2 linked regions of the Rhodopseudomonas palustris HaA2 genome follow. The protein of the gene in region 1 interacts with the protein of each later gene in a pairwise test. Links are inferred from orthologs where the notes say so. Each region holds a gene or a part of one and is shown on either strand. Other genes may lie near its edges. The genes, in order: recA and dprA.

Evidence for each region.
Region 2: the proteins of recA (region 1) and dprA interact in binary tests that used the Bacillus subtilis proteins (3 or more experiments, as listed by UniProt). The link is inferred for Rhodopseudomonas palustris HaA2 from one-to-one orthologs.

Annotation. Positions count from the first base shown.
Region 1 is NC_007778.1:4,279,791-4,295,066, reverse strand. The notes cover bases 11,530-14,365. They hold recA (recombinase RecA), read left to right. Parts: upstream 11,530-12,318; coding sequence 12,319-13,413; downstream 13,414-14,365. Other genes in these bases: gcvP (aminomethyl-transferring glycine dehydrogenase), read right to left, coding at 13,761-14,365. Also shown: RPB_RS18950 (SET domain-containing protein), read left to right, coding at 1-619; RPB_RS18945 (hypothetical protein), read right to left, coding at 847-1,245; RPB_RS18940 (helix-turn-helix domain-containing protein), read left to right, coding at 1,357-2,178; RPB_RS18935 (DsbA family oxidoreductase), read left to right, coding at 2,253-2,918; RPB_RS18930 (GNAT family N-acetyltransferase), read right to left, coding at 2,981-4,138; RPB_RS18925 (caspase family protein), read left to right, coding at 4,406-5,842; RPB_RS18920 (PilZ domain-containing protein), read right to left, coding at 5,923-6,162; RPB_RS18915 (HdeA/HdeB family chaperone), read left to right, coding at 6,357-6,653; RPB_RS18910 (PaaI family thioesterase), read right to left, coding at 6,666-7,130; RPB_RS18905 (hypothetical protein), read left to right, coding at 7,462-7,743; RPB_RS18900 (Crp/Fnr family transcriptional regulator), read left to right, coding at 7,894-8,580; RPB_RS24915 (hypothetical protein), read right to left, coding at 8,630-8,806; RPB_RS18895 (hypothetical protein), read right to left, coding at 9,040-9,402; RPB_RS18890 (response regulator), read right to left, coding at 10,332-10,892; RPB_RS18885 (hypothetical protein), read left to right, coding at 10,910-11,095; RPB_RS18880 (hypothetical protein), read right to left, coding at 11,171-11,428; more of gcvP, read right to left, coding at 14,366-15,276. UniProt on the Bacillus subtilis protein: Multifunctional protein involved in homologous recombination, DNA repair and competence.
Region 2 is NC_007778.1:2,766,896-2,782,143, reverse strand. Bases 4,618-7,425 are described here. They hold dprA (DNA-processing protein DprA), read left to right. Parts: upstream 4,618-5,357; coding sequence 5,358-6,494; downstream 6,495-7,425. Other genes in these bases: topA (type I DNA topoisomerase), read left to right, coding at 7,192-7,425; RPB_RS25220 (hypothetical protein), read right to left, coding at 6,628-6,945; RPB_RS24590 (hypothetical protein), read right to left, coding at 4,618-4,946. Outside these bases: ipdC (indolepyruvate/phenylpyruvate decarboxylase), read right to left, coding at 1-625; RPB_RS12210 (aspartate carbamoyltransferase catalytic subunit), read left to right, coding at 808-1,761; RPB_RS12205 (dihydroorotase), read left to right, coding at 1,781-3,091; glycerol-3-phosphate 1-O-acyltransferase PlsY, read left to right, coding at 3,105-3,698; RPB_RS25225 (hypothetical protein), read left to right, coding at 3,846-4,061; more of RPB_RS24590, read right to left, coding at 4,116-4,617; more of topA, read left to right, coding at 7,426-9,927; rnr (ribonuclease R), read left to right, coding at 9,930-12,281; RPB_RS12175 (DUF983 domain-containing protein), read left to right, coding at 12,278-12,709; RPB_RS12170 (NUDIX hydrolase), read left to right, coding at 12,753-13,511; RPB_RS12165 (MFS transporter), read right to left, coding at 13,533-14,780; rpmG (50S ribosomal protein L33), read left to right, coding at 15,073-15,240. UniProt on the Bacillus subtilis protein: Protein that helps load RecA onto ssDNA during transformation. Binds cooperatively to circular ssDNA, is able to bridge different segments of DNA. Favors the loading of RecA onto SsbA- or SsbB-coated ssDNA and formation of RecA-DNA filaments.

The sequences.
Region 1 (15,276 bases):
CAAGAAGGGCACCAAGATCATCCGTTATTTCGGGCCGATGCTCGACTGCAACAAGAAGAAGGACGACGCGGTCGAGAACAAATATCTGTTCCAGATCAGCAAGCGCTGGACCGTCGACGGCTCGGTGCGCAAGAACATCGCGCGCTACATCAACCACGCCTGCAATCCGAACGCGGAGTCGGATGTGAACGTGCGCAAGCGCAAGATCATCATCCGCGCGATCAAGAACATCGAGCCCGGCGACGAGATCAACTACGACTACGGCACCGATTACTTCAAAGAATATCTGAAGCCGATCGGCTGCAAATGCGAATCCTGCGAAAAGAAGCGCAAGAAGAAGGCCGCCGAAGCCCGCGCCGAGAAGGCGAAGCTGAAAGAGAAGGCCGCGCGCAAGGCGCAGAAGCAGGCCGACAGGGACGCTGGCAAGGCGAAGGCCGGCGGAAAGGCGAAGCCCGAGAAGGCCGTCAAGGCGAAGACGCCGAAGGGCAAATCTGCGAAGGCCAAGACTTCCAAGTCCGCGGCGTCCAAGTCCGATGCGTCCAAGTCCGCGGCGTCCAAGCCCAAGGCTTCGAAGACGTCGACGTCCAAGATGTCGAAGTCCAAATCGAAAGCCGCCTAGTTCGGTTCCCACCAAGGTCGTCATGCCGGGCTTGTCCCGAGCATCCACCAACGACGGCAGTTGCGGCGGGGAAGAACGTGGATGGCCGGGACGAGCCCGGCCATGACGTGGTGTGGGATCTCGATCGTTCAGAAGCTCCTCGACGTCATTGCGAGGAGCGAAGCGACAAAGCAATCCAGCTCCGCGCTCGGCGCGTGGATTGCTTCGCTGCGCTCGCAATGACGGCCTCAGGCCGTCACCGCCCGCTCGCTCCGCCGCAGCCCGATGAACTGCAGCTCGGCGAACACGCCGACGGCGATCGCCTGCATCACCACGAAGGCGATGCCGAGCGCGTTGGGTGTCACCGCGCCGCTGATCAGCAGCGCGATGCTGCCGAGCGTCCACAGCGCGTTGCCGACGATCACCAGCAGCACCAGTGGCCGGATCAGCGCGGCGCGGGTAGCGAGCCAGCCGACGAAGGCCGCATAGGCGATCAGGAACAGCCCGGTCTCGAGCAACAGCGGCTGCGGCAGCGCCAGCAGCGGTGACAGCGCGCCGGCGCCGAATGCGCACAGCAGCGCCATCGCGCCGCTGACCAGCGCATCGGCTTGCAGCGCGCGGCGGAGCAGCACGGACGGTCGGATCATGGTGGTCTCCTTCGGTTCGGTTGCGATGCGCCACCCTGACCGCCTCCGCTGCCGAATTCGATTACCCCGCAGGTCATGGAAGCTGCGACGGACGCGTGATAGATTTTCGCCATGAACACAACCGTCTCGTCAGCCAAAGCGGCCGCCGGCGCGCAGCCGGTCCGCATCGGTGATTACTTGCGGCAATGGCGCCAGCGCCGTCATCTGAGCCAGCTCGATCTCGCGCTCGATGCGGAGATTTCCGCGCGGCATCTGTCGTTCGTCGAGACCGGCCGCGCCGCGCCGTCGCGCGACATGGTGATGCGGCTGGCGGAGCGGCTCGACGTGCCGCTACGCGAACGGAACGTGCTGCTGGTGGCGGCGGGCTTCGCGCCGGCGTTCCCGCAACGGACGCTCGACGATCCGGCGCTGCATGCGGCGCGTGCCGCGGTCGATCAGGTGCTGACCGCGCACGAGCCGAATCCTGCGCTTGCGGTCGACCGGCACTGGAACCTGGTGTCGGCCAATCGCATGGTGATGCCGCTGCTGGACGGCATCGCGCCGGATCTGCTGGCGCCGCCGCTCAACGTGCTGCGGCTGTCGTTTCATCCGGAGGGGCTGGCGGCGCGCACCGCCAATCTCGGCGAATGGTGCGCGCATCTGCTGGAGCGGCTGCATCGGCAATGCGAGGCGACCGCCGATCCGAAGCTGATCGCGCTGTATCAGGAACTGAAGACCTATCCGGTGCCGGCCCGCGCCGCGCCGATCGCGCCCGATGCGGTGGCGGTGCCGTTCAGGCTTAGGCTCGGCGGCGAGGTGCTGAGTTTCATCTCGACCACGATGGTGTTCGGCACGCCGGTCGACGTCACGCTCTCGGAAATCGCGATCGAGACCTTCTTCGCGGCCGACGAAGCCACGTCGGCACGGCTGCGCAGCATGGCGGCCGGGCTGTAGCGCCTTGCGGGCGGTTGTCGCGGTCCCATCTGTATGGGACTGTCGGGCGGGTAACGAAGAACAAGGAGGCGCCGATGAGCGCGATCAAGCCGTTGAAGATCGATGTCGTCTCCGATGTCGTTTGCCCGTGGTGCTACATCGGTAAGCGCCGCATCGAGCAGGCGCTGGCGCTGGTACCCGATGTGCCGGTCGAACTCAACTACCGGCCGTTCTTTCTCAACCCGTGGGTGCCGCGCGAGGGTATTGCGCGCGACGAGTATCTCACCAAGAAATTCGGCTCGCCCGAGCGCTACAAGGAGATCGCTGCCCGCGTCGTCGACGCCGCCGCGCAGGAGGGGCTCGCCTATCACCCGGACCGCGTGCAGCGGCAGCCGAACACGATTGACTGTCACCGGCTGATCCATTGGGCCGAGGCGATCGGTCAGGGGCCGGCGATGAAGCAGCGGCTGATGGAATTGTACTTCTGCGACGGCGGCGATCTCACGGACATCGACGTGCTGGTGCAGGCCGCGGCCGATATCGGCCTCGATGCCGGCGACGTGCGCACCAGGCTCGCCGGCGACGAAGACGTCGCGCTGATTTCGGGGCAGGCGGAGGAGGCGGCCGAGAAGGGCATCTCCGGCGTACCGACCTTCGTGTTCGCGCAGACCTATGCGGTGTCGGGCGCGCAGGATCCGGCGCAGCTCGCCAAGGCGATCCGCCACATCTCGGCGGAGATCAACGCCGAGGCGGCGGAGTAACCATAGCGTTTTCGAGCGAAGTGGATCCCGGTTCGCGTGAAGAAAACGCGTCGACTGGCAATCTATCGCTTGAGCATGCGCTTCGCCGTCTGGCGCAGCGCTTCGCGGGCGCGCAGGGCGAGCGTGATCGGTCCGAACAGCGGATCGCGCGATCGCAGCGGGATCAGCACGTCGCCCATCGCCAGCCGCCCGCGCCAGATCGGGTCGATCATCGGATGATCGGGCGCAGCGGTGGAATCGACCATCGCGATCGCCGGATCGGCGCAAAGATGCCGCGTCAGTTCCAGTGTCAGCAGCACGCCCGGCGAATGCCGGGCGAAGCCTTCGGCGATGCCGAGCTTGAAGAAGAAGGCGCGGTCGCCTTGCCGCAGCACGATGCCGGCGGCGATCGGCTCTGCGCCCGCGTGCAAAAGCGCGATCTCGCAGGCGCCGCGCGCGGCCAGCGCGATCGCGGCTTGCCGCAGCCGCCCGGCCAGCTCCGGCTGGTGCATCAGCGCGGTGCCGCGGCGGCCCTTCCAGCCGCTGGCTTCCAGCGCGAGAAACAGATCATAGGCCTCGGCCACCGCATCCGGCGTTCGCGCCATGCTGAAGCGCGCCTCGCCGTGGTCGCCGAGCCGGCGCGTCAGCCGGCGATATTCCTTGAGACGCTTGCCGCCGAGCGCGTCGCGCAGCAATTCGTCGCCGTCGCGCGTGGCGTCGAGGCAGGCGCGCGACCAACCGCGCAGCAGCACCGGCGAAAGGCCGTCGGCAGCCGCGGCGCGCGACAATGTCTGCATGGCTTCGCCGTCGCGCGCGACGTCGCGCAGCAGCAAGGCGTGGGCTCCGGTCGCGCGGGCCTGAGCCAGCATTGCGGCGGCGGCGCGGTCGGCAGCGCCGCGGTCGAGCACGGGCGTGTCGAGCGAGCGGAACGGATCGGCGGAGACCAGCACCGGCAGCGGCAACCGAAACGCTTGCCAGGCCGACAGCACCGGCAACAGGCCGATCAGCGCCCCGCTCGCATCATCGGCCGTCAGCGCGTGGGTCACGGCGCGGGCACGGGCGTCGCCGTTCGCGGCCATGGCCCATTCCGGCAGGTAATAGGCATTCGGTTCGAGCGCCCGGTCGGCGAGATCGCGCCAGCCGCCGGCGTCGATCGCAGCCATCGCCGGCAAAACCGCGCGTGTCGCCGCCCCGCCTCGCGGGGCGCGTGTGATCGGCGTTGAAGTCGCGATGTCGGCCACGTCAGCATCCTGCCCATAGCGCAGCCGTCGCGGTCGATCGCGACGTCCGGCGTCGATGGAAAAATAAAGGAGACAGATGGGAAATGAGTGAGTTCACCGCGGATTTCACCGGGTAATGTTAACTGCAGCTTGCCCCGCGCAGATTGCTGCGCGCGGAACCCGGACGAGGTCCGGGGCGCGGCGTCCAATTGCCACGGGCTTGCGGTGAACCCGGTCGCTGCGGCGGCCGACCAACTGCGGGAAATTGCTTTGGAACAGGAGAGGTCGATGTTGCGTGCGATGCTGTGGAACGCGGCGGTAGCTGCAACGATGATGCTGGGGGCGGAGGCTGCGCTGGCGGAAAGCCGCGTCGCCCTGGTGGTCGGCCAGTCGGCCTACCGCGCCGTGCCGGCGCTGCCCAATCCGGTCAATGACGCCAAGGCGATCGAGAAGCTGCTCGGCGATGCCGGCTTCGAGGTCACGGCCGCGAACGATCTGACCCAGACCGAGTTGCGCCAGATGGTCGGCGATTTCGCCGCCAAAGTCGCAGCCAAGGGGCCGGACACCGTCGCGCTGATGTTCTACGCGGGCCACGGCATCCAGGTCGACGGCGAGAACTATCTCATCCCCATCGACGTCGATCCCAAGCGCGAGGCTGATATTCCGCTGCAGGCGGTGCGGCTCAACGACGTGCTCAACACCCTGACCTCGGTGCCGACCCGCAGCCGCATCATCATGCTCGATGCCTGCCGCAACAATCCGTTCCCCGAGATCCGGAAGACCACCGGGCAGGGGCTGGCGCTGGTCGACGCCAAGACCGGCGCGCCGGGCACCTTCCTGTCGTTCTCGACTGCGCCGGGCACCGAGGCCGAAGACGGCGGCGGCGCCAACAGCCCCTATACCGCGGCGCTGCTCAAGGCGGGCCGCGAGAGCGGGCTGCAGATCGAGGATACGTTCAAGCGGGTGCGGCTGGCGGTCAATCAGGCCACCTCCGGCCGGCAGACGCCGTGGGAGAGCTCTTCGCTGTTGGATGATTTCCGCTTCTTCGGCAGTGCCGAGGACGGCCTCAAGCCGGAGAAGAAGCGCAGCGTCGAGGAATGGAAGGCCTTCCTCAAGGGCAAGCCGATCGAGCAGGCCAACGAGTTGATCGTCTCAGACGGCTCCGGCGACGCCTATGAGGCGTTCGTGTCGCTGTATGCCGAGCCGCCGCTCGGTCCCGAGGCGAAGCGCTGGCTCGACCGCTTTCGCCAGATGCAGGCCTGGAACCGGGCGGTGCTCGCCAACAGCGGGCCGGCCTACCGGTCCTTCCTCGACCAGTATCCCGACAGCGACCTGACCCCGACCGCGAAGAAACTGGAAGAACGCCAGCGCAACAAGCCGGTGCCCGCGGTGGCGATCCCGGCTGCGACGCAAGCCAGCCTGACCCCGGTGGCGCCTGCGTCCGCGGCGACCTGTCCGTGCAGCACGCCGCCCGCGATCCAGAAGAAGGTCGACAAGCCCAAGCGCGTCGAGCGCGCGGAGCCGCCGAAACGGACCGCCCAGCCGCCGCGCGGCCGAGTCTACTATGAGGATGACGACGTCGTCGTGGTGCGCCGCCCGCCGGTCTATTACGACCCGCCGCGCGGCCCGAGCATTTCGATCGGCGGTGGCATCCGGGGCGGCGGCTATGGCGGCGGCCCGAGCCGAGGCGGCGACGGCGGCCGCGTCGGCGGCAGCCGCTACTGACCGTCCGTGGCGCATCGAGGGCGCGTGCGTGCCCAGCGGGGCGCAGGCGGCGATCGGAGGGGCGGGTGCGGGAAGCCGTTCTACTGAAAGGCGACGCCGATCCGCTGGGCGGCGCCCCACACCGGGCGGCAGCGGTGGCTCACCTTGTCGGTCTCGATCACCAGCACGAATTCCTCCGGCAGGGCGACGGGGCCTTCGACGTCGATCCGTGCGCCCGTCGCCGACAGATTGCGCACGGTGCAGTCGAAGCCTGCGCCGCCGATGGCGATCGTGCCGCGCTTGAAAACTCGATGGCGCGGCGCGCCCCGTCGCTCTGTCATGGTGGTCGTCCGATTGATCGATTGCTGCGGCGAGTGTTGCGGCAGACAGTTTGCAAAGTTCTGAAAATACCGACGAATTCCGGGGCGTTCTGATTCAGAATAATTTTACCACGAGCGACGGACCCGGCGGATTGCGATTCAGAGGAAGTTGGAGCGAAGTCGACGGGCGGAAATGCCGTCAGGGGAGGGATGAGATGTTGAAATTTGCGGGTGTGCTCGTGGCGGCTGTCGGTCTGCTGGCGGCACCGGTCGGCGCCAGGTCGGAGACGCTGGATCTGGCGACGATGTCGTGCAAGCAGTTCGTCGAGTCCGACCCGGACACGATCAAGATGGTGCTGACCTGGCTGGACGGCTGGTACAAGGGCGATTCCGACGACGCCCTCATCGACACCGAGGTATTCGTGTCGAACGCCAAGAAGTTCGGCGTCTATTGCGGCGCCAACCCCAGTGTGAGCATCGTCACCGCGGCCGAGAAGATCCTCGGCAAGTGATCGCCACGCCGGTCACAGCATCGCGAACGCGCTCGACACCATCGCCACCGGCTTGCCGTCGGCGGCGCTGAGCAAGGTCACGCGGCCGAAGCTCATGGTGCGGCCGAGCCGCACCACCCGCGCGTCCGCCAGCACGTCGGACGAGGTGACCGCCTTGAGGAAATGCGTGGTCTGATCGACCGTGGTCATCGGCCGGAATCCGCGATTGGCGGCCAGGATCGCGATCACCATCGCGGTGTCGGCCAGCGCCATCAGCGCTTGGCCGCAGACGATGCCGCCGCTGCGGCACAGCCGGTCGGAAAACGCCATTCGCAACGTCGCGCCGGGCTGCCAGTCGTGGCCGGCGCCGGACGGCGCTGCCGTCTCGATCGCTTCCACTGACAGGCCGAGGTCCTGCACCCATGGGGCGAAAACCTCTCCCAGCGTGCGCCGCGCATCCGCGAGGCCGAATTCCGCCACCTGGCCGCTCTCCGTCATCTCGTCTCCCATCGATCTGTTTTTTTGGTTTCTGTGCGTTGCCGCGCCGGGTTGAATGCCCGGATGTCGTTGAATTTACAAGGCATCCGACCCGATTCGCGGCGGCTTGAAAACGCCACGGTCGTTCCCTTATGGTCCCCGCAGTTGTGGTGGGGTGGCGTATGGCGAAGCGTTCGGCTTTGATCCTCGGTCTGGTTGCTGCGGCGATTCTCCTCGATGGCTGTACCAAATGCGGCCCGATCTGGGAGGATTGGATGCAGTCGCCGAAGTCCTGTCGGTCCGATCGTCTGTAACGCCGCCGAAACCGTCGAGCGCGCGAAGGGAGTCTCCGATGAAGTTGTTGCGCGGCGTCGCACTGAGCGTGCTGCTGGCCGGGCCTGCCTATGCGCAGATGCCGAACGTCAATCTGATGCCCGAGGTCCAGCACAAGTCGCCGGAAGAGAAGGCGCAGGATGCGATCAGGGACAAGGCCTATCGCGAGTCGCTGCGCAAGATCCCCGATGCCAAGGCACCGAGCGATCCGTGGGGTGACGTGCGTAGCAACGAACCTGCAACGGCGAAACCGAAGACCGCGACGACGAAGTCGAAGAAGACCGGACAGGCCGCGAACTAATTTCGGTCTGGACGCGCGTAGTGCGTGTTCAAAACGGCACAGATTTTTTCTGGAAATTGATGTTGATGGACCGACGCGGCGAGTGTTTCGCCGCGCGGCTCTTCCAGCGATCGATGGCGGAGGGCTTGCTCCGCGATTGCAGGATGAGACGTGAATTCCAACGAAGCGGCGTTCGATCCCACCGCGTTTCTCGGCAGCGCTGGACCGGGCCGGTCCATACAGCAATTCCGCAAGAACCAGAGCATTTTCGCGCAAGGCGACAAGGCCGACAGCGTGCTGTTTCTTCAGCATGGTCGCGTCAAGCTGGTGGTGATGTCGGAGCAGGGCAAAGAGGGCGTCGTCGCGATCCTTGAATCGGGGCAGTTCTTGGGCGAGAGCGCGCTGATCGGCCGGCGGCGCCTGTCCACCGCGGTGGCGCTCGAGGACTGCATCGTCACCACGCTGACCAACACGGTGCTGATCGCGACGCTGCAGCGCGAGCCCGGCATGTGCGAGTTCTTCATGACTCACCTGCTCAGGCGCAATTGCCGCGTCGAGGAGGATTTGATCGATCAGTTGTTCAATTCCAGCGAGAAGCGCCTGGCACGACTGTTACTTCTGCTCGCTGATTTCCACCCGGGCGACACCGCCAAATCGCTGCCTGTCGATGTCAGCCAGGAGACTCTGGCGGAGATGATCGGCACGACGCGATCGCGCGTCAGTCACTTCATGAACAAGTTCCGCAAGCTCGGCTTCATCGACTACAACGGCCACATCGAAGTGTATCCGTCGCTACGCAGCGCTGTGTCGCCGGACAAGGCGCGGCTGCCCGAAGGCGATGCGCGGCCTTTCGACTGAACGGCCGGATGGCGATCGCCGAAGCGACCGGTGGGCGGTGCGACCCCGCTCAGCCCCTGTCGCCGAGCAGCCGGCCCGACGAGCGATTGATGAAATGCACGTGGGTGCAGGCCGGGCAGCGCACCGGTTCGAAGGTCGTCGTCGGATCCGGATGGGCCACTTCCTCGGCGATCCAGGTCTGCACCTTCATGGCCGTCCGTGGACATTTGTAGATGAGATGCGCCATCGGGTGGGGCCGGAGCTTCCGCGAGTTTTCACGACAATTGCCGGTCCCGCCCCCAATCGTTTGATCTAAATCAATAGTAGTAATATTATACCTTAAGTTGCCGGTGAGGGCTCTCGGCACGGTCAACGTGCGCGCACGCCCGGTAGCCGGGAGCCCGGTTTGCCGAGCAACCCGTGGATGTGGCCGTCAAAAGCTGCCCGCGCGCGGGCAGCTCTCGGGGGCGAAGGGCGACGCTATTGGCGCGCGCAGGTCAGCACGATGCTGGTCGAGCTGGGTCCGCAGCGCGCGGTCATCACGCCGTTTTCCACGACGATGGTGTCGCTGAACCTGGCGGACGCATTGCCGATGCACAGCGCGGACACCAGCGTCTCGCCGCTGTCGCAGGTCATCGGGCAACCGTTCGACGAACAGGTCGCCGAGCTGGCGGTGCGGATGCTGCTGGCGGACGCGCCGTCCTTGCCGGGAGGTCCGGGAGGGCCCGCCGGTCCCTGGGCGCCTTGTTCGCCCTTCGGCCCGGGCGTGCCCTGGCCCACCACGTCACAGCCGGCCAACGCGATGGCCGCCGTCATCATCACGATCAAAGTCCCGAGACGCATTCCCTCACTCCCTGTGACAGACGGCCCGTGCATTCGGCGACAGGCCTGCGACGAGCATGTCCACGCCCGCCGATCTTGCTGCATCACGCCCTCGCGCGCGAGGCCTCAATGCGGTCGCAACTGATCTACGTCAGCGGCGATCGGAAAACGTTGCGATGGCGCAAGCGGCCGGGATGGCGCGCGGCTGTCGTCGCCGGCAAGGCGCGACGCGCGATCGACGACAGGGCGGCGGCGGTCAGATCGCGCGGAAGCCGGCCCGCATGGCCAGCGCCCGCACGGCATGCAGCCCGACTGCACGCAGGTGGCTCCAGAATCAAAGAGCCCCGAACGAGGCCATGTTCGGGGCTCTCCGTCAGCGTCGGAACTCCCCACCTCTAGAAAGCTCGGCAATGACGGAAGGCAAGCTATTCATCAGCGCTTCCGACGCATTGCGTGAAATCAAATACCGACTTGGCAGCAACCGACTTGGCAGCAAAGCCGACTCGTCCGTTGACGACAGTCCACACACAACGCCGCTGCGCCGCGCGGGTCGTTGCCGCGGGCCGGATCGTCGATCGCTCGATCACGTCGGGCGTTGATCGGACCGCTCCGGTCGCGTGAGGCCGGCGATCAGTTGCAACAACACGCGGCGACGCTCCTCGTCGTGCGCCTCCAATAGTAGCCGCCGATACAGCTTCAAGTTCTCCTCGCGAACAAAATCGTCCAAGGCTCTCCCCATTGGTGTTCGGGCGGACCGAGCCGGCCTCGCAACAGGCGGTGATGTCTGCGACGACGCGCGTGTCGCAACTATAGCCGACTGCGAATCGCTGTCGATCCGAAGTCACCGCGCCTGATCCTGGAAAACGACGGACGTTGTAGGGGAATTGCTGGCAGGATGAAGTGGGTGGAAGACGCGCGTTCGACGGCGCGTCAGGCGTCCGCGTCGACGGTCAGGCCGTCGTCGGTGGACCGCCGGGGGTGGGGCTGTTGAGGAGCTGCGCCACGGCGGCCACCACCTGCGACGGCGCGAACGGCTTGGTGATCAGCAGGCTGCCGGGCACGCCGCGGGCCGCCCATTCGCCGGCGCTGTCGCCGGTCATGTAGATCACCGGAAACGCGGGGTCGGCCTCGCGCGCGGCGCGGCCGACATCCCAGCCGTCCATCCGGCCGCGGCCGAGATTGACGTCGGTCAATAGCGCGCGGAAGCGCTGCATGTCGTCGAACAGTTTCACGGCGTCCTCGCCCGAGGACGCGATCTCCACGTCGAACCCGCCGTCTTCGAGAGCTTCCTGCACGACGGTTTGGATCATCGGGTCGTCTTCGACGACCAGGACGACGATGGAATTGTCCAAGATATTCCCCTGCCTCAGGAAAATCAGTGTTGATGCGGTATCGATAAGTCGGAGCGGCGCCCGAAGTTCCCGCATGGCGCCGGGCGGTCGGGCAAAGCCGCAATGATTCCAATTGCGGATGGCCGTCCTCTGCCGGCACGCTAAAGCAATCGTGAACAACGTGGGGATCGTCGCAGATGAGCTGGTACGTCGACGCCATTCTGATCGGAATTGTCCTGCCCTGGATCATCGTGACCTACCGACTGATCGCGGCGTTTCGCCAGAGCGCAGCGAAGGGCGTGATGCTGTGGGCGATGTGGGCGGCGGCGTGCGTGCCGGTGATGCTGCTGCTGATGTGGGGCGTCACCAGCCTGCGTCAGTGAACGTGCGCTGGCGCACGCAGAGCCGCTGCGCCGAACCAGCTGCCCGAGCGTCCCGTGCCGCGGCCGCTCGGTCGCTTACAGGCCGTCGTCGTCGCTGCTGCGATGAATCGACAGCATCAGGCCGTTCTTGATTCGCCGAACCTCGGTGAACGCGCGCTGCACCCCGAGATCGGCGGAGTCGGTCGAGAACGTGATCAGCCTGTTGCAGTTCGGGCACTGCACCTGCGTGCCCTCGCGCACGTTTCTGATTTTCTCACGAAACGGCACCCGGCACTTGGTGCACAGCACCCGGATCTTGTCCGGTGACTTCGGGGGAGCGAGCTGTAACGTCATAGCGCAATTAGTGCGCGGTCATTGTTGACAAAGGATGAACGCTGACATCCGGGCGATAGGCCCTACGGCTCGCACACTAAGGCTCGCCCTTCGGAGCGGTCAAGGCGCGGTCGGGATCGATCGGGGGCGCCGGGCGCCCCGAGCCAGGCTCGGCCTTCGACTGACGCCAATGCGTCGGCATCCGTGCGACGAATTCATAGGACGCGCAATCCACCCACCCGCCGACGACCCGCCAACAAGGTCCGGCCATCCATTCGATCCGGCCGTCGACGATGACTGCCAAATCCAGCCTTTCGTCGTAGCTATCGGAACCGATAGGTGTCCACATCTGACCAATGATGCACGACCTGTGCAATTCCACATTGTTGTGAATCAATCCGTGGGGAGATGCAGTGGATATCCACAGGAAGGAGCGAACGGCGCCGGGCTCGCAGTGGTAGCTGCGTGTACCTGGCGATCAGCGGCTGGCGTGTTGCTAATCATGTGGCGATGGGCGAGGGGCGCGGCTCCTCAGCGGTGCGGCGATCCGCGTTGATCGGCCTTCGCAGCGCTCAGACCGGTCCCCGCCGTCAGCACGGCGGCGAAAGTCATCGATGTGAGTTTGGACATGGCTCTCTCCTGGGTTTGCTCCGTCCGAGCGGCAACGACGCCCCGGGGAGTTTGGTTCGGCGATGAGTGAGAGAGTGAACGTTGGCCGGAGGCCGGACCAGGACGACGGGCCGGCCGCAACAGGGGCCAGTCCCGGTATGAGGCGCTGTCCAACAAACAGTCCGCGAAAATCTGCGCGGAACATATTGCGAACGGAGAACAAAAAGTGTACATAGATTTGGCCGGTCATTGGGCCGGCGCGGTTTGTCCCATCGGCGAATCCCGTTCATAAGGAGCTTCATATGGCTGCTGCCCCCACTGCTTTGCGTATCGTCGAAGGATCCTCCATGGACAAGACCAAGGCCCTGGCCGCTGCGCTGTCTCAGATCGAGCGCCAGTTCGGCAAGGGCTCGGTGATGAAGCTCGGCAAGAACGACCGGTCGATGGATATCGAGACGATTTCCTCCGGGTCGCTCGGGCTGGATATCGCGCTCGGTGTCGGCGGCCTGCCGAAGGGGCGGGTGGTCGAGATCTACGGGCCGGAATCCTCGGGCAAGACCACGCTGGCGCTGCATTGCGCCGCCGAGGCCCAGAAGAAGGGCGGCATCTGCGCCTTCATCGACGCCGAACACGCGCTCGACCCGGTCTACGCCCGCAAGCTCGGCGTCAATGTCGATGAACTTCTGATCTCGCAGCCGGATCATGGCGAGCAGGCGCTGGAAATCGCCGACACGCTGGTGCGCTCCGGCGCGATCGACGTGCTGATCGTCGATTCGGTCGCGGCGCTCGTGCCGCGCGCCGAACTCGAGGGCGACATGGGCGATGCGCTGCCCGGCCTGCAGGCGCGGCTGATGAGCCAGGCGCTGCGCAAGCTGACCGCCTCGATCAACAAGTCCCACACCATGGTGATCTTCATCAACCAGATCCGGATGAAGATCGGCGTGATGTATGGTTCGCCCGAAACCACCACCGGCGGCAACGCGCTGAAATTCTACGCCTCGGTCCGGCTCGACATCCGCCGCATCGGCCAGATCAAGGAGCGCGACGAAGTCGTCGGCAACCAGACCCGCGTCAAGGTGGTGAAGAACAAGCTGGCGCCGCCGTTCAAGCAGGTCGAATTCGACATCATGTACGGCGAGGGCGTTTCCAAGATGGGCGAGATTCTCGATCTCGGCGTCAAGGCCGGCATCGTCGAGAAGTCCGGCGCCTGGTTCTCCTATGACAGCCAGCGTCTCGGCCAGGGCCGCGAGAATTCCAAGGCGTTCCTGCGCGCCAATCCGGACATGACCGCCAAGATCGAAGCCTCGATCCGCCAGAACTCCGGCCTGATCGCCGAACAGATTCTGGCGGGTTCGCCCGAGAGCGACGCCGACGGCGAGGAGCCCGGCGACGAGTAAGACGCCACTGCGGAAGTTGCCGTCCACGGCGGCTTCCCGACCCACGAGTCCAAGCCGGCGGGCGCCGCGAACCCCTGTTGCCGGGGATCCCGTAGCGCTCGCCGCACCTTTTTTGAGTATCAGCAGATGAAGCCGTCATCCTGAGGTGCGAGCGTAGCGAGCCTCGAAGGATGACAGCAACGCGTTTGTTGCTTCGCGTCGCGCGTCGCCCATCCTTCGAGGCAGGTCATGATCCGCCGATGGCCGATCACGACCTGCGCCTCAGGATGACGCTCTCCCGTTGAAGGTCAGCGGGCGGCTGTCTGCCGGCTCGCCCCCGACCTCCGCGCTTGCTCCGCCGCCTGCGCTTACTCCGCCGCCCGCGCGTAGTCGGCGGCCAGTGCGTAGTCTTCGATCGGCGGGCACGAGCACACCAGATTGCGGTCGCCATAGACGTTGTCGACGCGGCCGACCGGGCACCAATATTTGTCGGTGCGCGAATGCGGCGCCGGGAAACAGCCCTCGGTGCGCGGATAGGGCCTGGTCCATTCCGCCGAGGTGACGTCGTGCACCGTGTGCGGCGCGAACCGCAGCGGCGAGGCCTCCACCTTGAAGCGGCCGTCCTCGATCTGCGCGATCTCCTGCCGGATCGCGATCATGGCGTCGCAGAACCGATCGATCTCGGCCTTCGATTCCGACTCCGTCGGCTCGATCATCAGCGTGCCTGGCACCGGGAAGCTCATCGTCGGCGCGTGGAAGCCGTAGTCGATCAGCCGCTTGGCGATGTCGTCGACGGTGACGCCGGTGGTGGTCTTCAGCGGCCGCGGATCGACGATGCACTCATGCGCGACGCGGCCGCGCAGATTGCGATACAGCACCGGGAAATGCGGCTGCAGCCGGTCCGCGATGTAGTTGGCGTTGAGGATCGCGATCTCGGTGGCGCGCTTGAGGCCGGCGCCGCCCATCATCAGGATGTAGATGTAGGAGATCGTCAGGATCGACGCCGAGCCGTAGGGCGCCGCCGACACCGTGCCGCCGCCGTGCAGCACGCCGTTCAAAGCCTCGCCCTCGGCCGGATGGCCGGGCAGGAACGGCGCCAGATGCGCCTTGACGCCGATCGGGCCCATGCCCGGGCCGCCGCCGCCATGCGGGATGCAGAACGTCTTGTGCAGATTGAGGTGGCTGACGTCGGCGCCGTAGTCGCCCGGCCTCGACAGCCCGACCTGCGCGTTGAGATTGGCGCCGTCGAGGTAGACCTGGCCGCCATGGGCGTGGACGATGTCGCAGATGTCGCGGATATGCTCCTCGAACACGCCGTGGGTCGACGGATAGGTGATCATCACCGCGGCGAGTTCGGCCGAATGTTTCTCGGCCTTGGCGCGCAGATCGTCGACGTCGACGTCGCCATGGCTGTTGCAGGCGACCACCACGACGTCCATCCCGGTCATCGCCGCCGACGCCGGGTTGGTGCCGTGCGCGGAGGAGGGGATCAGGCAGATCCTGCGATGCGGCTCGCCGCGCGATAGATGATAGCCGCGGATCGCCAGCAGCCCGGCATATTCGCCCTGCGCGCCGGAATTCGGCTGCAGCGACACCGCGTCGTAGCCGGTGATCTCGGCGAGCCAGGCCTCGAGCCGCGCGAACATCTCGTGATAGCCCTGCGCCTGCGCGCGCGGCACGAACGGATGCAGGCTGCCGAAGGCCGGCCAGGTCAGCGGCATCATCTCGGTGGTGGCGTTGAGCTTCATGGTGCAGGAGCCGAGCGGGATCATCGCGCGGTCGAGCGCCAGGTCGCGGTCGCTGAGTTTGCGCATGTAGCGCAGCAGTTCGGTCTCCGAGCGATAGTCCTGGAACGCCGGCTGGGTGAGATAGTCGCCGGTCCGC
Region 2 (15,248 bases), 1.5 Mb from region 1 along the record:
CGACCACCGGCGACTTGGCCTTGGCGATCCGGTCAAGAATTTCCTCGGAACATTCGGCGCACGCGCCGGGGTCGGCCGCCCGCTGCGGCAGCTTCTCGACCGGCTCGACCTTGGCGTCGACCATGTCGCGGGGGAATTCGATGTAGACCGGCAGCGACAGTTCCAGCGAGCTGCGCAGCACGCGGGCGATCTCGGCCGGCGCGGTGGCGGGATCGTTCAGCACCGCCTGCGCGCAGGTGACTTCCTTGAACACCGCGAGTTGCGTGTCGACGGTGCGGACCTGATGGTGCAGCAGATAGCCACTGGTGCGTTCGCGCGCGCCGGGCGCGCCGGCGATCACCACCACCGGCGAGCGCTCCGCGTAAGCGCCAGCGATCGAATTGACCAGATTGAACGCGCCGGCGCCGTAGGTCACCACTGCGACGCCGATACCGCCGCGGTAGCGCGACGCCGCATCCGCCGCGAAGCCGACCGCCGGCTCGTGGCTCAGCGTGAAATAAGGCAGGCTTCCGCTCTCCTCGATCACCTTGAAGAACGGCAGCACGAAATCGCCGGGGATGCCGAAGATCTCCTTGGCGCCGTGATCCTTGAGAGCGTCGAGCAAAGCGGTCGCAAGCGTCGGCATGGCGGCTCCTGAGCGTCGCGCGGGATAGACCGCACCGCTTTACCAGAGCCGCGACCTTCGACCAACATCGCGAGCGGTCGCGATACACCGGGCCTCTGTTCCACAGCACCGGGGGATATTCTGCGCGGGCCTGCGGATCGCGCTTGCCCGCTCCGGCAAGTCTCCCTATAGCTCTTGCTTTAATGACCCCCGCATTGAAATCGACCTTTGTCCTCGCTCACCGGCATCTGCTGGGGATCGAAGGGCTTTCCGCCGCCGACATCACCGGCCTGCTCGACCTTTCCGAGGAATATGTCGAGCTCAACCGGCAGGTCGACAAGAAGCGCGCCTCGTTGCGCGGCCGCACCCAGGTCAATCTGTTCTTCGAGGCTTCGACGCGAACGCAATCGTCGTTCGAGATCGCCGGCAAAAGGCTCGGCGCCGACGTCATGAACATGTCGGTGTCGTCGTCCTCGATGCGCAAGGGCGAGACCCTGATGGACACCGCGGTGACGCTGAACGCGATGCACCCGGACATCCTCGTGGTCCGCCATCACGCCTCCGGCGCGGTCGAACTGCTGGCGCGAAAAGTCGACGGCTCGGTGATCAATGCCGGCGACGGCGCGCACGAGCATCCGACCCAGGCGCTGCTCGATGCGCTGACGATCCGCCGCAACAAGGGCCGGCTCGAAGGCCTGGTGGTCGCGATCTGCGGCGACGTGATGCATTCGCGCGTCGCCCGCTCCAACATCCTGCTGCTCAACACCATGGGCGCCCGCGTCCGCGTGGTCGCGCCCTCGACGCTGCTGCCCCGCGGCATCGAGCGCATGGGCGTCGAGGTCGCGCGCGACATGCGCGAAGGGCTCGACGGCGCGGATATCGTCATGATGCTGCGGCTGCAGCGCGAGCGGATGAACGGCTCGTTCGTGCCGTCGAGCGGCGAATATTTCCACTATTTCGGGCTCGACCAGAAGAAGCTGGCCTACGCCAAGCCCGACGCGCTGGTGATGCATCCGGGCCCGATGAATCGCGGCGTCGAGATCGACTCGATCGTCGCCGACGGCGCGCAGTCGGTGATCCGCGAACAGGTCGAAATGGGCGTGGCGGTGCGGATGGCGGTGCTCGAAGCGCTCGCCCGCAACCTGCCCAACGCCTGAAGCTGGAACTGGACCGACAATGCTGATCGACCGCCGCCCGATCCTGCTCGCCAACGCCCGCCTGATCGATCCGGCGCGCGACTTCGACGGCCTCGGCGACGTGCTGATCGCCGACGGCGTGATCCGCGACGCGCGCCGCGGCATCGGCGCCGCCGGCGTGCCCGAGGGCACCGACATTATTAATTGCGCCGGCATGGTGGTCGCCCCCGGGCTGGTCGATATGCGCGCCTTCGTCGGCGAGCCCGGCGCCAGCCACCGCGAGACCTTCGCCTCGGCCAGCCAGGCCGCCGCCGCCGGCGGCATCACCACCATCATCTGCCAGCCCAACACCTCGCCGGTGATCGACAATTCGGCGACGGTCGATTTCGTGATGCGTCGCGCCCGCGACACCGCGATCGTCAACATCCATCCGATGGCCGCGCTGACCAAGGGTCTGAACGGAATCGAGATGACCGAGATCGGGCTGTTGAAGGCCGCCGGCGCCGTGGCGTTCAGCGACGGCGACCGCAGTGTGATGAATGCGCGGGTGATGCGCAGCGCGCTGACCTATGCGCGCGATTTCGATGCGCTGATCGTCCATCACACCGAAGACCCCGATCTGGTTGCCGAAGGCGTGATGAACGAAAGCGAGTTCGCCACCCGCCTCGGCCTGTCCGGCGTGCCGAGTGCCGCAGAAGCCGTGGTGCTGGAGCGCGACGTCCGCCTCGCCGCATTGACCGGCGGGCGCTATCACGCCGCCTCGCTGACCTGCATCGAGTCGCTGGAGATCCTGCAGCGCGCTCGCGACGCCGGGATCAACGTCTCGGCGTCGGTGTCGATCAATCACGTCACGCTCAACGAGAACGACATCGGCCCGTATCGCACCTTCCTCAAGCTGTCGCCGCCGCTGCGCAGCGAGGACGACCGCAAGGCGCTGATCGCCGCGGTCTCGTCCGGTCTGATCGACGTCATCATGTCGGACCACAATCCGCAGGATGTCGAGGTCAAGCGGCTGCCCTTCGCCGAGGCCGCCGCCGGCGCGATCGGGCTGGAGACGATGCTGCCGGCCGGCCTGCGATTGCTGCACGCCGGCGAACTCGATCTCTTGAGTCTGATCCGCGCGATGTCGACCCGCCCGGCCGAACTGCTCGGCCTGCCCGGCGGCACGCTGCGCGCAGGCAGCCCGGCCGACCTGATCGTGATCGACCTCGACACGCCGTGGATCGTCGATCCGAACGAACTGAAATCGAAGTGCAAGAACACCCCGTTCGACGAGGCGCGGTTCTCCGGACGGGTGGTCCGCACCATCGTCGGCGGACGCACGGTGTACGAGCACGTCAGCGCACATTGAGGGAACCACGACGATGTTGATCGGCATCTACATCGCAGCGCTGCTGCTCGGCTATCTGTTCGGTTCGATTCCGTTCGGGCTGATCCTGACCAAGATCGCCGGCACCGAGGATCTGCGCTCGATCGGTTCCGGCAATATCGGCGCCACCAACGTGCTACGCACCGGCCGCAAGGGCCTCGCCGCCGCCACGCTGCTGCTCGACGCACTCAAGGGCACCGCCGCGGTGATCATCGCGTCGAGTTTCGGCGGCGCCGAAGCCGCGATGCTGGCCGCGCTCGGCGCGTTTCTCGGCCACCTGTTTCCGGTCTGGCTGAAGTTCAAGGGCGGCAAGGGCGTCGCGGTCTATATCGGCGTGCTGATCGGCCTGTTCTGGCCCGGGGCGATCGTGTTCTGCCTGCTCTGGCTCGCCACCGCGGTCACCGCGCGCTACTCGTCGCTGTCCGCCCTGGTCGCCGCCTTCATCACCCCGATTTTCCTGTGGTGGTTCGGCCACCCCGCCCTCGCCTCGCTGTTCGCGGTGCTGACGCTGCTGCTGTTCTGGATGCACCGCGAAAACATCAAGCGGCTGCAGGCCGGCACCGAGAGCAAGATCGGCGAGAAGAAGTAAGCGACTGCTACGCAGCTTGCTTCTCACGCGCCGTCATCCTGAGGCGCGAGCGCAGCGAGCCTCGAAGGATGTGCCACACGGCGTGGCGCTCGTCCCCTTCTTACCCTACCATCGCCCTTTCGAGGGCCGCTACGCGGCCACCTCAGGGTGACGGCGCCCGATACCTCATCATCTTCCGCCTTCGTTGAACTTGTCCACTCGCAAAAGTTGCGCAACACTCCCGGCGGGGGTGGTGCGTGCCGAAAGTACCAGCGACAAGGGAACGTGCTTCTCACCGAGGCGCAGCGGGTCGACTGGCTGCGGCTGATCCGGGCCGACAATGTCGGGCCGCGCAGCGTTATGGAGCGAACGCCCCAAGCCTAGCGGACACCACCGACCCAATTGGGGGCACGTCGTGATCGCGCTCTCTTTGACAGCCTATTTGTGCGAATTGGCTGGTGACGCGTCGGCCCTTTTGCCCGATGCGTCGGGGCGACCGGCTTTGATCCAAGCGACCGTAGCTGCAACCGGCCTTGATCCTACCTGCAGGTACACGCCATCCAATTTCGGCGAAAAGTTCCGGAATGGGTCGCTCAAAGCCCCATCCGACCCCGGGGGGAAGTCGACAACCATTATCAAACCATGCGTGCCACCAACAGGATATGACCCAACCCCGAGCCCGGCGTTTGTGAGTGCCAGCGCCAGCGAAACCGCAGCTGCACTCAATACCGAGAACCTTTGCTGTGCCTCATCCTTAGGATCCCAAGCCTTGTAGGAAGCCGGCGAAAAGACGCTGAGTCCTTCTGAGAGGTTCAGAGAATACCCTGAGCGCGTCTCGTCAATGAACTCTGGTTTCCAGCCGTATTTTGAGAGAACGATCGCGATCTCGTTCGCAAGATTCTGTGCCTCAAGATCGCCAGCGACGACTTGAATTAGTATTTTAGTCCCGGCCCAGCGTTCAAACCCAGCAAACCACGTCTTGGCTTTAGGCTGTTCATCAATTCCGATTAGCCCAACGTGCCTTGGCAACAAGGCTGTCTGTAGCGCCAGATTGTCCGCCGTTAGTTTTGCCGATTCGTTGTTCAATGTTGCAATGTGTTCGCTGGATTGCCGCCTGTCCTCAGCCCAATATTGCTCTTTGACGTCTGTCGTCTTCACTAGAACGAATGTTGAAAGTAGCCCGACTACGAGGCTACCCAATAATGTCCAGTTTGCCACGCTCCCAACGAAAGTCGCGGCTGAAAGAGACATTTCAGAAAAGGGCCACATCAAAATATCCGACTGGTTCTATAGAGGTGACATTCTGGTGGTTCTATCTTGTGGGACCATCGCACTGATCGGTCAGGGTGGAATCGTGATGAGAATTTTTGAGGCCTGGCGAAAAGACTAACTCTCTTTCAAAACTACTCCCTCAAACTCCGTCGCAGCAAGATAGGCGAGGAAAAACTTAGCCGAGAACGTTCCTCGCTTGAGCTTGTTGGTAATATTCGCTTCCATCTCCGATTTGAAACCGTGCCCATTGGGCCGCTTCGCCAGTTTGGCACAGATGACTTCGGTATCCCGGAGCTTGGAGCTCGCGTTTCAAGAACGCAGTGGCTCTCTCCGCACCTATGACGTCCACCCCTCGCCAGTCTTGATCACACGCATCAGTCGCGCGACACTCCCGGCCGGGGGTGCACTTTGGGCGAGCGTAGCAGTGATCAGGGGACGACCGTTCTCACCGAGGCCCAGCGGGTCGACTGGCTGCGGCTGATCCGGGCCGACAATGTCGGGCCGCGCACCTTCCGCTCGCTGATCAATCATTTCGGCTCGGCGCGCGCGGCGCTGGAGCGGTTGCCGGAACTGGCGCGGCGCGGCGGCGCGGCGCGCGCCGGACGTATCCCGTCCGAAGATGAGGCGCGGCGCGAGATCGAGGGCGGGCGGCGGCTCGGTGTCGAGCTGGTGGCGCCGGGCGAGCCTGGCTACCCGCCTCGCCTCGCGACGATCGACGATGCGCCGCCGCTGCTCGGCGTCCATGCGCTGCCCGACGCGCTGGCGCTGATGCAGCGGCCGATGATCGCGATCGTCGGCTCACGCAACGCTTCCGGCGCCGGGTTGAAGTTCGCCGGCCTGCTCGCCGGCGACCTCGGCGCGAGCGGCTTCGTGGTGATCTCCGGGCTGGCGCGCGGCATCGACCAGGCGGCGCATCGCGCCAGTCTCGGCAGCGGCACCGTCGCGGTGCTGGCCGGCGGCCATGACAAGATCTATCCGGCAGAGCACGAGGATCTGCTGCTCGACATTATCGAAGCGCGCGGCGCGGCGATCTCGGAAATGCCACTCGGCCATGTCCCACGCGGCAAGGATTTTCCCCGCCGCAACCGGCTGATCTCCGGCGCCGCGGTCGGCGTGGTGGTGATCGAGGCGGCGTATCGCTCCGGCTCGCTGATCACCGCGCGGCGCGCCGCCGATCAGGGCCGCGAGGTGTTCGCGGTGCCGGGCTCGCCACTCGATCCGCGCGCCGCCGGCACCAACGATCTGATCAAGCAGGGCGCGACGCTGATCACCTGCGCCGCCGACATCATCCAGGCGGTGGCGCCGATCCTCGATCGGCCGATCGAGCTGCCCGGCCGCGAACCCGACCACCCGCCGCCGGCAAGCGATCCAGATCCCAGCGACCGCAGCCGGATCGTCAACCTGCTGGGGCCGAGCCCTGTCGGAATCGACGATCTGATCCGGCTGAGCGGTATCGCTCCCGCGGTGGTGCGCACCGTGCTGCTGGAGCTGGAACTCGCCGGCCGGCTGGAGCGCCATGGCGGCGGGCTGGTGTCGCTGCTGTGAGACCGGGCTGCGCCACAAAAAGCAACGGCCCGAAGTGGTGACACTTCGAGCCATCTCGGAGGCGGACGTACATCCGGCCCGCCTCCCGCTTATTTCGAATCGTGAACCAGTTCGGTTAATAAGACGTAAAGCCTCAGTCGGTTCCGCCGGGACCACGGTGGACCCGGCGCTCCGCCCCCTGATCCTGGAAAGCCGAAACCGGATGCGGATTTGGGCCGCTCCGCTCATACCCGGCATGAACCGTTTCGCTGCGTTGCGCACAGCATCCGGCGCGCAGCCGCACGATTTCGCCGGCCTCCAGGCGCGCCATATCGAGCAAATAACACAGCATATCCAGCCGATGGACCTGGGCGATCTGGATCAGCTCGGAGATTGCCTCCGAAAGGTAACCTGCCGCTTCGACGGGGCCGCCATCGCGATCGGACGAGCTGTTGCCACTTCGTAGCGCCATGTTGTGGCCCTTTCAGAAGGAGGCAACCGCCTCCAATGATAGTTCATAGACGTAATTACTACTCTAAGTTGTACAACTCTAGGTTTATTTTGTGTTGGGATTCATCCCTATTTTGCACCAAAGGGCTCGGTGGTATCGGTGAGCCGATTTGACAGCGCCCGTCCCAGAACCCATGTTCCGAGCCATGCGGCTGGCGCGAGTCTCGCGAAAACGGCGCATTTCTCTAAGCTAAGCCATTGGAATCCGATGAATCTCGTCATTGTCGAGTCGCCTGCGAAGGCCAAGACGATCAACAAATATCTGGGCTCGTCCTACGAGGTTCTGGCCTCGTTCGGGCATGTGCGCGACCTGCCGGCCAAGAATGGCTCGGTCGATCCCGACGCCAATTTCCAGATGATCTGGGAGATCGATCCGAAAGCCGCCGGACGGCTCAACGACATCGCCAAGGCGCTCAAGGGCGCCGACAAGCTGATCCTCGCCACCGACCCTGATCGCGAGGGCGAGGCGATCTCCTGGCACGTGCTGGAGGTGCTCAAACAAAAGCGTGCGCTGAAGGACCAGAAGGTCGAGCGCGTGGTGTTCAACGCCATCACCAAGCAGTCCGTCACCGAGGCGATGCAGCATCCGCGCGAGATCGACGGCGCGCTGGTCGACGCCTATATGGCGCGCCGGGCGCTGGATTATCTGGTCGGCTTCACTCTTTCTCCTGTGCTGTGGCGCAAGCTGCCGGGCGCCCGCTCCGCCGGGCGCGTGCAGTCGGTCGCGCTGCGGCTGGTGTGCGACCGCGAGATGGAGATCGAGAAGTTCGTCGCGCGCGAATACTGGTCGCTGATCGCGACGCTGACGACGCCGCGCGGCGACGCCTTCGAGGCCCGCCTGGTCGGCGCCGACGGCAAGAAGATCCAGCGGCTCGACATCGGCACCGGCGCCGAGGCCGAGGACTTCAAGCAGGCGATCGAGACCGCCAATTTCAACGTGTCGAGCGTCGAGGCCAAGCCCGCCCGCCGCAATCCCTACGCCCCGTTCACCACCTCGACGCTGCAGCAGGAAGCCAGCCGCAAGCTCGGCTTTGCGCCGGCGCACACCATGCGGATCGCGCAGCGGCTGTATGAAGGCATCGACATCGGCGGCGAAACCACCGGTCTCATTACTTATATGCGAACCGACGGCGTCCAGATCGACCCGTCCGCCATTACGCAAGCGCGCAAGGTGATCGCCGAGGATTACGGCAGCGCCTATGTGCCGGACTCGCCACGGCAATATCAGGCCAAGGCCAAGAACGCCCAGGAAGCGCACGAAGCAATCCGCCCGACCGACCTGTCGCGCCGCCCGTCCGAGGTCAACAAGCGGCTCGATTCCGACCAGGCCCGGCTCTACGAGCTGATCTGGGTCCGCACCGTCGCCAGCCAGATGGAATCGGCCGAGATGGAGCGCACCACCGTCGACATCGAGGCGAAGGCCGGATCGCGCGTGCTGGAGCTGCGCGCCACCGGCCAGGTTGTGAAGTTCGACGGCTTCCTCGCCGCCTATCAGGAAGGCCGCGACGACGATTCCGAAGACGAGGATTCGCGACGGCTGCCGGCGATGAGCGAGAACGAGGCGCTGAAGCGCGAAGCGCTCGCGGTGACGCAGCATTTCACCGAACCGCCGCCGCGCTTCTCGGAAGCCTCATTGGTGAAGCGGATGGAAGAGCTCGGCATCGGCCGGCCCTCGACCTATGCGTCGATCCTGCAGGTGCTGAAGGATCGCGGCTATGTGAAGCTCGAAAAGAAGCGGCTGCACGGCGAGGACAAGGGCCGCGTCGTGATCGCGTTCCTGGAGAGCTTCTTCGCCCGCTATGTCGAATACGACTTCACCGCGGCGCTGGAAGAGAAGCTCGACCGCATCTCCAACAACGAAATCTCCTGGCAGCAGGTGCTGCGCGATTTCTGGACCGACTTCATCGGCGCGGTCAATGACATCAAGGAACTGCGCGTCGCGCAGGTGCTCGACGTGCTCGACGAGATGCTCGGCCCGCACATCTATGCACCCCGCGAGGACGGCGGCGATCCGCGGCAGTGCCCGAGCTGCGGCACTGGCCGGCTCAACCTCAAGGCCGGCAAGTTCGGCGCCTTCGTCGGCTGCTCGAACTATCCGGAATGCCGCCACACCCGCCCGCTTGCTGCAGATGGCGGCGGCGCCGATGCCGATCGCGTGCTCGGCCTCGATCCCGACACCGGCTTCGAAGTCGCGGTCAAATCCGGCCGGTTCGGCCCCTATATCCAGCTCGGCGACGCCAAGGACTACGCGGAGGGCGAAAAGCCCAAGCGCGCCGGCATCCCGAAGGGCACCTCGCCGTCCGACGTCGAGCTCGACGTCGCGCTGCGGCTCCTGGCGCTGCCGCGTGAAGTCGGCAAGCACCCCGAGACCGGCGAGCCGATCAAGGCCGGCATCGGCCGGTTCGGGCCCTATGTGCAGCACGAGAAGACCTACGCCAGCCTCGAGGCCGGCGATGACGTCCACAACATTGGGCTCAATCGCGCGGTCACGCTGATCGCCGAGAAGATCGCCAAGGGTCCGAGCAAGCGCCGGTTTGGCGCCGATCCCGGCAAGCCGCTCGGCGATCATCCGTCGCTCGGCCCGGTCGCCGTCAAGGCCGGCCGCTACGGCGCCTATGTCACCGCCGGCGGCGTCAATGCCACGATCCCGAACGACAAGACCCAGGACACCATCACGCTCCCCGAAGCGATCGCGCTGATCGACGAGCGCGCCGCCAAGGGCGGTGGGGCTAAGGCCAAGAAGAAGGCGCCGGCCAAGAAAGCCGCAGCCAAGAGCGACGCCAAGCCGGCGAAGAAAGCCGCGGCCAAGAAGCCGAAAGCCGAGGGCGCCGCCGCAAGCCCGGCGCGCGCGCCGGTGAAAGCCAAGACGTCAACGACCAAGCCTAAAGCCGCGGCAGCCAAGCCGAAATCACCCGCCAAAAAGAGCGCGGCCAAGAACGGATAGATGTGAGCAAGACGCGCGACGACAAGTTCCCGGACAAGGCCACGCTCCTCGCCTTTATCCGCGCGCATCCCGGCAAGGTCGGCACCCGCGAGATCGCCCGCGAGTTCGGCCTGAAGAATGCCGATCGTGCCGAACTGAAGCGCCGTCTCAAGGAACTGTCCGACGACGGCGCGATCCGCAAGAGCGGCCGCCGCAAGGTCGCCGAGCCGGCCACCCTGCCCCCGACGCTGTTGGCGGATATCACCGCGCGCGATAGCGACGGCGAACTGATCGCCACCCCGTCTGAATGGGACGAGCAGGACGGCGAGCCGCCGAAGATCCGCATCCACACCCCGCGCCGGCCCAAGCCCGGCACCGCCGCCGGCCTCGGCGACCGCGCGCTGCTGCATGTCGAGCCGGCCGAGGCGCCCGAGCAAGGTCCCGCTTATGTCGGCCGCGTCATTCGCGTGCTCGATCGCGGCAAGCCGCGCATTCTGGGGATTTTTCGCGCCACGCCGCAGGGCGGCGGCCGGCTTGTCCCGGTCGACAAGAAGCAGGCCGGGCGCGAACTCAACATCGCGCCGCACGATGCCGGCGGCGCGCAGGACGGCGACCTCGTCAGCGTCGACCTGATCCGCAGCCGCGGCTATGGCCTGTCGTCCGGCCGCGTCAAGGAACGGCTCGGCTCGCTCGCGACCGAAAAAGCCGTCAGCCTGATCGCAATCCACTCCCACGACATCCCGCAGGAATTCTCGACGACCGCGTTGCGCGAATCCGAAGCCGCCGAGCCGGCGACGCTGAAGGGCCGCGAGGACTGGCGCGAGCTGCCGCTGGTGACGATCGATCCGCCCGACGCCAAGGACCACGACGACGCGGTCCACGCCGAGCCGGATCCCGACCCCAACAACAAAGGCGGCGTGATCCTGCACGTCGCGATCGCCGACGTCGCCTACTACGTGCGGCCGGACTCGGCGCTCGATCGCGACGCGCTACGGCGCGGCAATTCGGTGTACTTCCCCGACCGCGTCGTGCCGATGCTGCCGGAGCGGATTTCCAACGATCTGTGCTCGCTGAAGCCCGGCGAGCCCCGCGGCGCTCTCGCGGTCCGCATGGTGATCGGCGCCGACGGCCGCAAGCGCTCGCATTCGTTTCATCGCGTGCTGATGCGCTCGGCCGCGAAGCTGAACTACGCGCAGGCCCAGGCCGCGATCGACGGCCGGCCCGACGACACCACCGGCCCGCTGCTCGACACGATTTTGAAGCCGCTCTACGACGCCTATGCGATCGTCAAGCGCGGCCGCGACGAGCGCGATCCGCTCGATCTCGATCTGCCCGAGCGCAAGATCATCCTGAAGCCCGACGGCACCGTCGACCGCGTCATCGTTCCGGAGCGGCTCGACGCGCATAAATTGATCGAGGAATTCATGATCCTCGCCAACGTCGCCGCGGCCGAGATGCTCGAAAAGAAAGCGCTGCCGCTGATCTATCGGGTGCACGACGAACCGAGCGTGGAGAAGGTCCACAACCTCGTCGACTTCCTGAAGACGCTGGATCTGTCCTTCGCCAAGGGCGGAGCGCTGAAGCCGGCGCAGTTCAACCGCATCCTGGCGATGGTCAAAGGCGAAGACGCCGAGCCGCTGGTCAACGAAGTGGTGCTGCGCTCGCAGGCGCAGGCCGAATATGCCTCCGAGAATTACGGCCATTTCGGCCTGAACCTGCGCCGCTACGCGCATTTCACCTCGCCGATCCGCCGCTACGCCGATCTCGTGGTGCACCGCGCGCTGATCCGCGCGCTCAACCTCGGCGACGGCGCGCTGCCGCAGACCGAGACGGTGGAAACGCTGGCCGAAGTCGCAGCCCAGATCTCACTGACCGAACGCCGCGCGATGAAGGCCGAGCGCGAGACGGTCGACCGGCTGATCGCGCATCACCTCGCCGACCGCATCGGCGCGACCTTCCAGGGCCGCGTCTCCGGCGTCACCAAGGCCGGCCTGTTCGTCAAGCTGAGCGACACCGGCGCCGACGGACTGATTCCGATCCGCACGCTCGGCGACGAGTATTACAACTACGACGAAACCCGCCACGCGCTGATCGGCTCGCGCAGCGGTGCCATGCATCGGCTGGGGGACGTCGTCGACGTCCGTCTGGTAGAAGCAGCCCCTGTGGCTGGCGCGTTGCGGTTCGAGCTATTAAGTGAATCGCGAAGCGTCGCGCGCGGGCCACGCAAGGGAGCGTACAAGGGTCGCGCCAAGGCGGTGGAACCGGCAAAGGGCGGCGCCAAAATCGGGCGCAGCGCGCGAAGCAAGGCCGGCAAGCCGAAGGCTGCGAAGCCGTCGAAGCGCAAGGCGAACAAGCCCGGAAAGGGAACGCGATGAAGACCGTTGTGAATCGTGCACCGATCGTCTGGCCGTCGGACAACGCTCCCGCCGAAGATCGCAATGTCTGGCAGGCGATGTGGCGCGGCTTTCGCGGCCGCTGCCCACAATGCGGCGAAGGCAAGCTGTTCCGCGGCTTCCTGAAGACCGCCGACAACTGCTCGCATTGCGGTCAGGATTTCACCGGCCACCGCGCTGACGACCTGCCGGCCTATTTGGTGATCGTCATCGTCGGCCACATCGTGGTTCCGATCGCGCTGTCGATCGAGACCAATTTCTCGCCGCCGGTGATGTTGCAGCTCGCGATCTATCTGCCTATCACGTTGTTCGCATCGCTGGCGCTACTGCAGCCGGTGAAGGGCGCGGTGGTCGGCTTGCAATGGGCGTTCCGGATGCACGGCTTCGACGAGAACAATCCTGAGAAGTGACGGCGTCAAGCCGCAACAAAAAGAGACGGGGGATGGGAACGAGATGAGCGAGACGGTCACGCAGGCTGCGCACACGGTCGAACAGGGCGAGAAGGAAGCCGATCACCATCCCTATTTCCGTCCCAAGGACGCCGCGACGCTGATCCTGGTCGATCGCAGCGGCAGTATCCCGAAGGTTCTGGTCGGCCGGCGCCACGACAAGGTGGTGTTCATGCCCGGCAAGTTCGTGTTCCCCGGCGGCCGGGTCGACAAGTTCGACAACCGCGTGCCGGTCGCAGCGCAGATTCCGCCGGAGCTCGAGGCCAATCTGCTCAAGGGCAGCCCGAGGATCACCCCCGCCCGCGCCCGCGCGCTGGCGATCGCGGCGATCCGCGAGGCTTGCGAGGAGACCGGCCTGTGCCTCGGCTGCAAGGCGGACGGCGCCAAGACCAATCTCGATGGCCCATGGCAACCCTTCGCCGAGGCCGGGCTGTTGCCCGACCCGTCCGGCCTGTACCTGATCGCCCGCGCCATCACCCCGCCCGGCCGGGTGCGCCGGTTCGACACCCGTTTCTTCACCGCCGATGCCTCGGCGATCGCCCACCGGGTCGAGGGTGTCGTCCATGCCGATGCCGAACTGGTCGAACTGGTCTGGGTCGAGCTCGGTTCCAGCCCGCTCGCCGATCTGCATGCGATGACCAAGAACGTGCTCGGCGAGCTGCACCGCCGCCTCGCCACCGGCCCGCTCCGCCACGACGCGCCGGTGCCGTTCTTCCATTTCTACGGCGGCAAGATGCAGAAGGACCTGCTGCCGGGCGCCTGAGGGCCCGGCACGGCTCGTGCCCTATCGGGCCGCCCTGCGGGCCAGCAGTTCCAGCACCAGGGCGACCGCGGCCAGCGCGGCACCGAAGACGCACACCGCCGGCCAGCCGCCCTGTCCCCACGCGAACGCCGCGCCGGCCGATCCGATCGCGCCTCCGATGAAGGTGCCCGTCATGAACACGGTGTTCAACCGGCTGCGCGCGTCCGGCACCAGCGCGTAGATGATGTGCTGGTTCGAGATCAGCGCGCTCTGCAGCCCGAAATCCAGCACGATCACCCCCAGCACCAGCCCTGCCAGGCTGCCCCACAGGCCGAACAGCCCCCACGACACCACCGTCAGCAACGCGCCGATCGTGATCACCGGACCGGGCCCGCTGCGGTCGGCGATGCGCCCGGCGATCGGCGCGGCCAGAATGCCGACCACACCGACCAGCCCGAACAACCCAGCCGCGTCGGGGCCGAGCCCAAAGCGCGGCTCCTGCAGATACAGCGCCAGCACCGTCCAGAACACGCTGAACGATCCGAACAGCGCGGCCTGCACCAAAGTGGCGCGGCGCAGGCTCGGCTGCTCGCGCCACAGCGCCAGCAGCGATTTCAGCGCGGCGCCGTAGCCGATCGTCAGATGCGGGTGGTTGCGCGGCAGCAGCCACGCCATCAGCGCGGCGGCCACCAGCGCCAGCGGCGCCGCCAGCCAGAACATCTCGCGCCAGCCGGTATGGCCGGCGACGAAGCCGGCCACGGTGCGGCTCAGCAGAATGCCGCACAGCAGCCCCGCCATCACCGCGCCGATCACCTTGCCGCGCCGCGCCGGCTCGGCCAGCGCCGCGGCGAACGGCACCACCTGCTGCGCCACCGTGGCGCAGGCGCCGAGAGCCAGCGAGGCGACGATCATCAGCCCAGCCGATGGCGCCAACGCCACCAGCACCAGCGCGCCCGCGAGCAGCACGAATTGCCACGCGATCAGCCGGCGCCGGTCGGTGAGATCGCCGAGAGGCACCAGCAGGAACAGGCCGACCGCATAGCCGAGCTGGGTCGCGGTCGGAATCAGGCCGGTCAGCGACGGGGAGCCGAGGTCGCGCTCGATCACGCCGAGCATCGGCTGGTTGTAATAGATGTTGGCCACCGCGATTCCCGACGCAGCGGCCATCGCCCATGTCAGGGCGAACCCCATTGCCGGGGCCGACGGCGCGCCCTCCCCGCCGGTCTTGCGCGGCGGCGGCTGGGGTCGCTGGTCGTCCACCACCCTCAGGCTCGGTTCGATTGCGGTCATTGTTCGACTTTCGTTGAGATTCGGCGCGGCTTGCGAACATGGGGCACGCTGGCCCCTTGTCGAGAGCGGTTCAGCAAGGATCTGCGATGCAAATGCCTGCCGTCTTGTCGAAATCGCCCATATTCTGGCGACGGCCGGCCCGAAACCGGCCCGAAAACCGGGGTCGACCGCCGCGGTGACGCGAGTTTGGCCGAAAACCTTGACTTTCGATCATTCGCGGCTAGTTTGCGCGCCAAACGCGGGTCCTGACGTTCGACCTCGCTGATTGATTCCCGACATCCGAGGTTCCGACATGGCCAAAGCGGTCACCATCAAGATCAAGCTCGTCTCCACGGCCGACACCGGCTTCTATTACGTGGCGAAGAAGAACTCGCGCACCATGACCGACAAGATGACCAAGAAGAAGTACGACCCGGTCGCGCGCAAGCACGTCGAGTTCAAGGAAGCCAAGATCAAGTAAGCGTCACG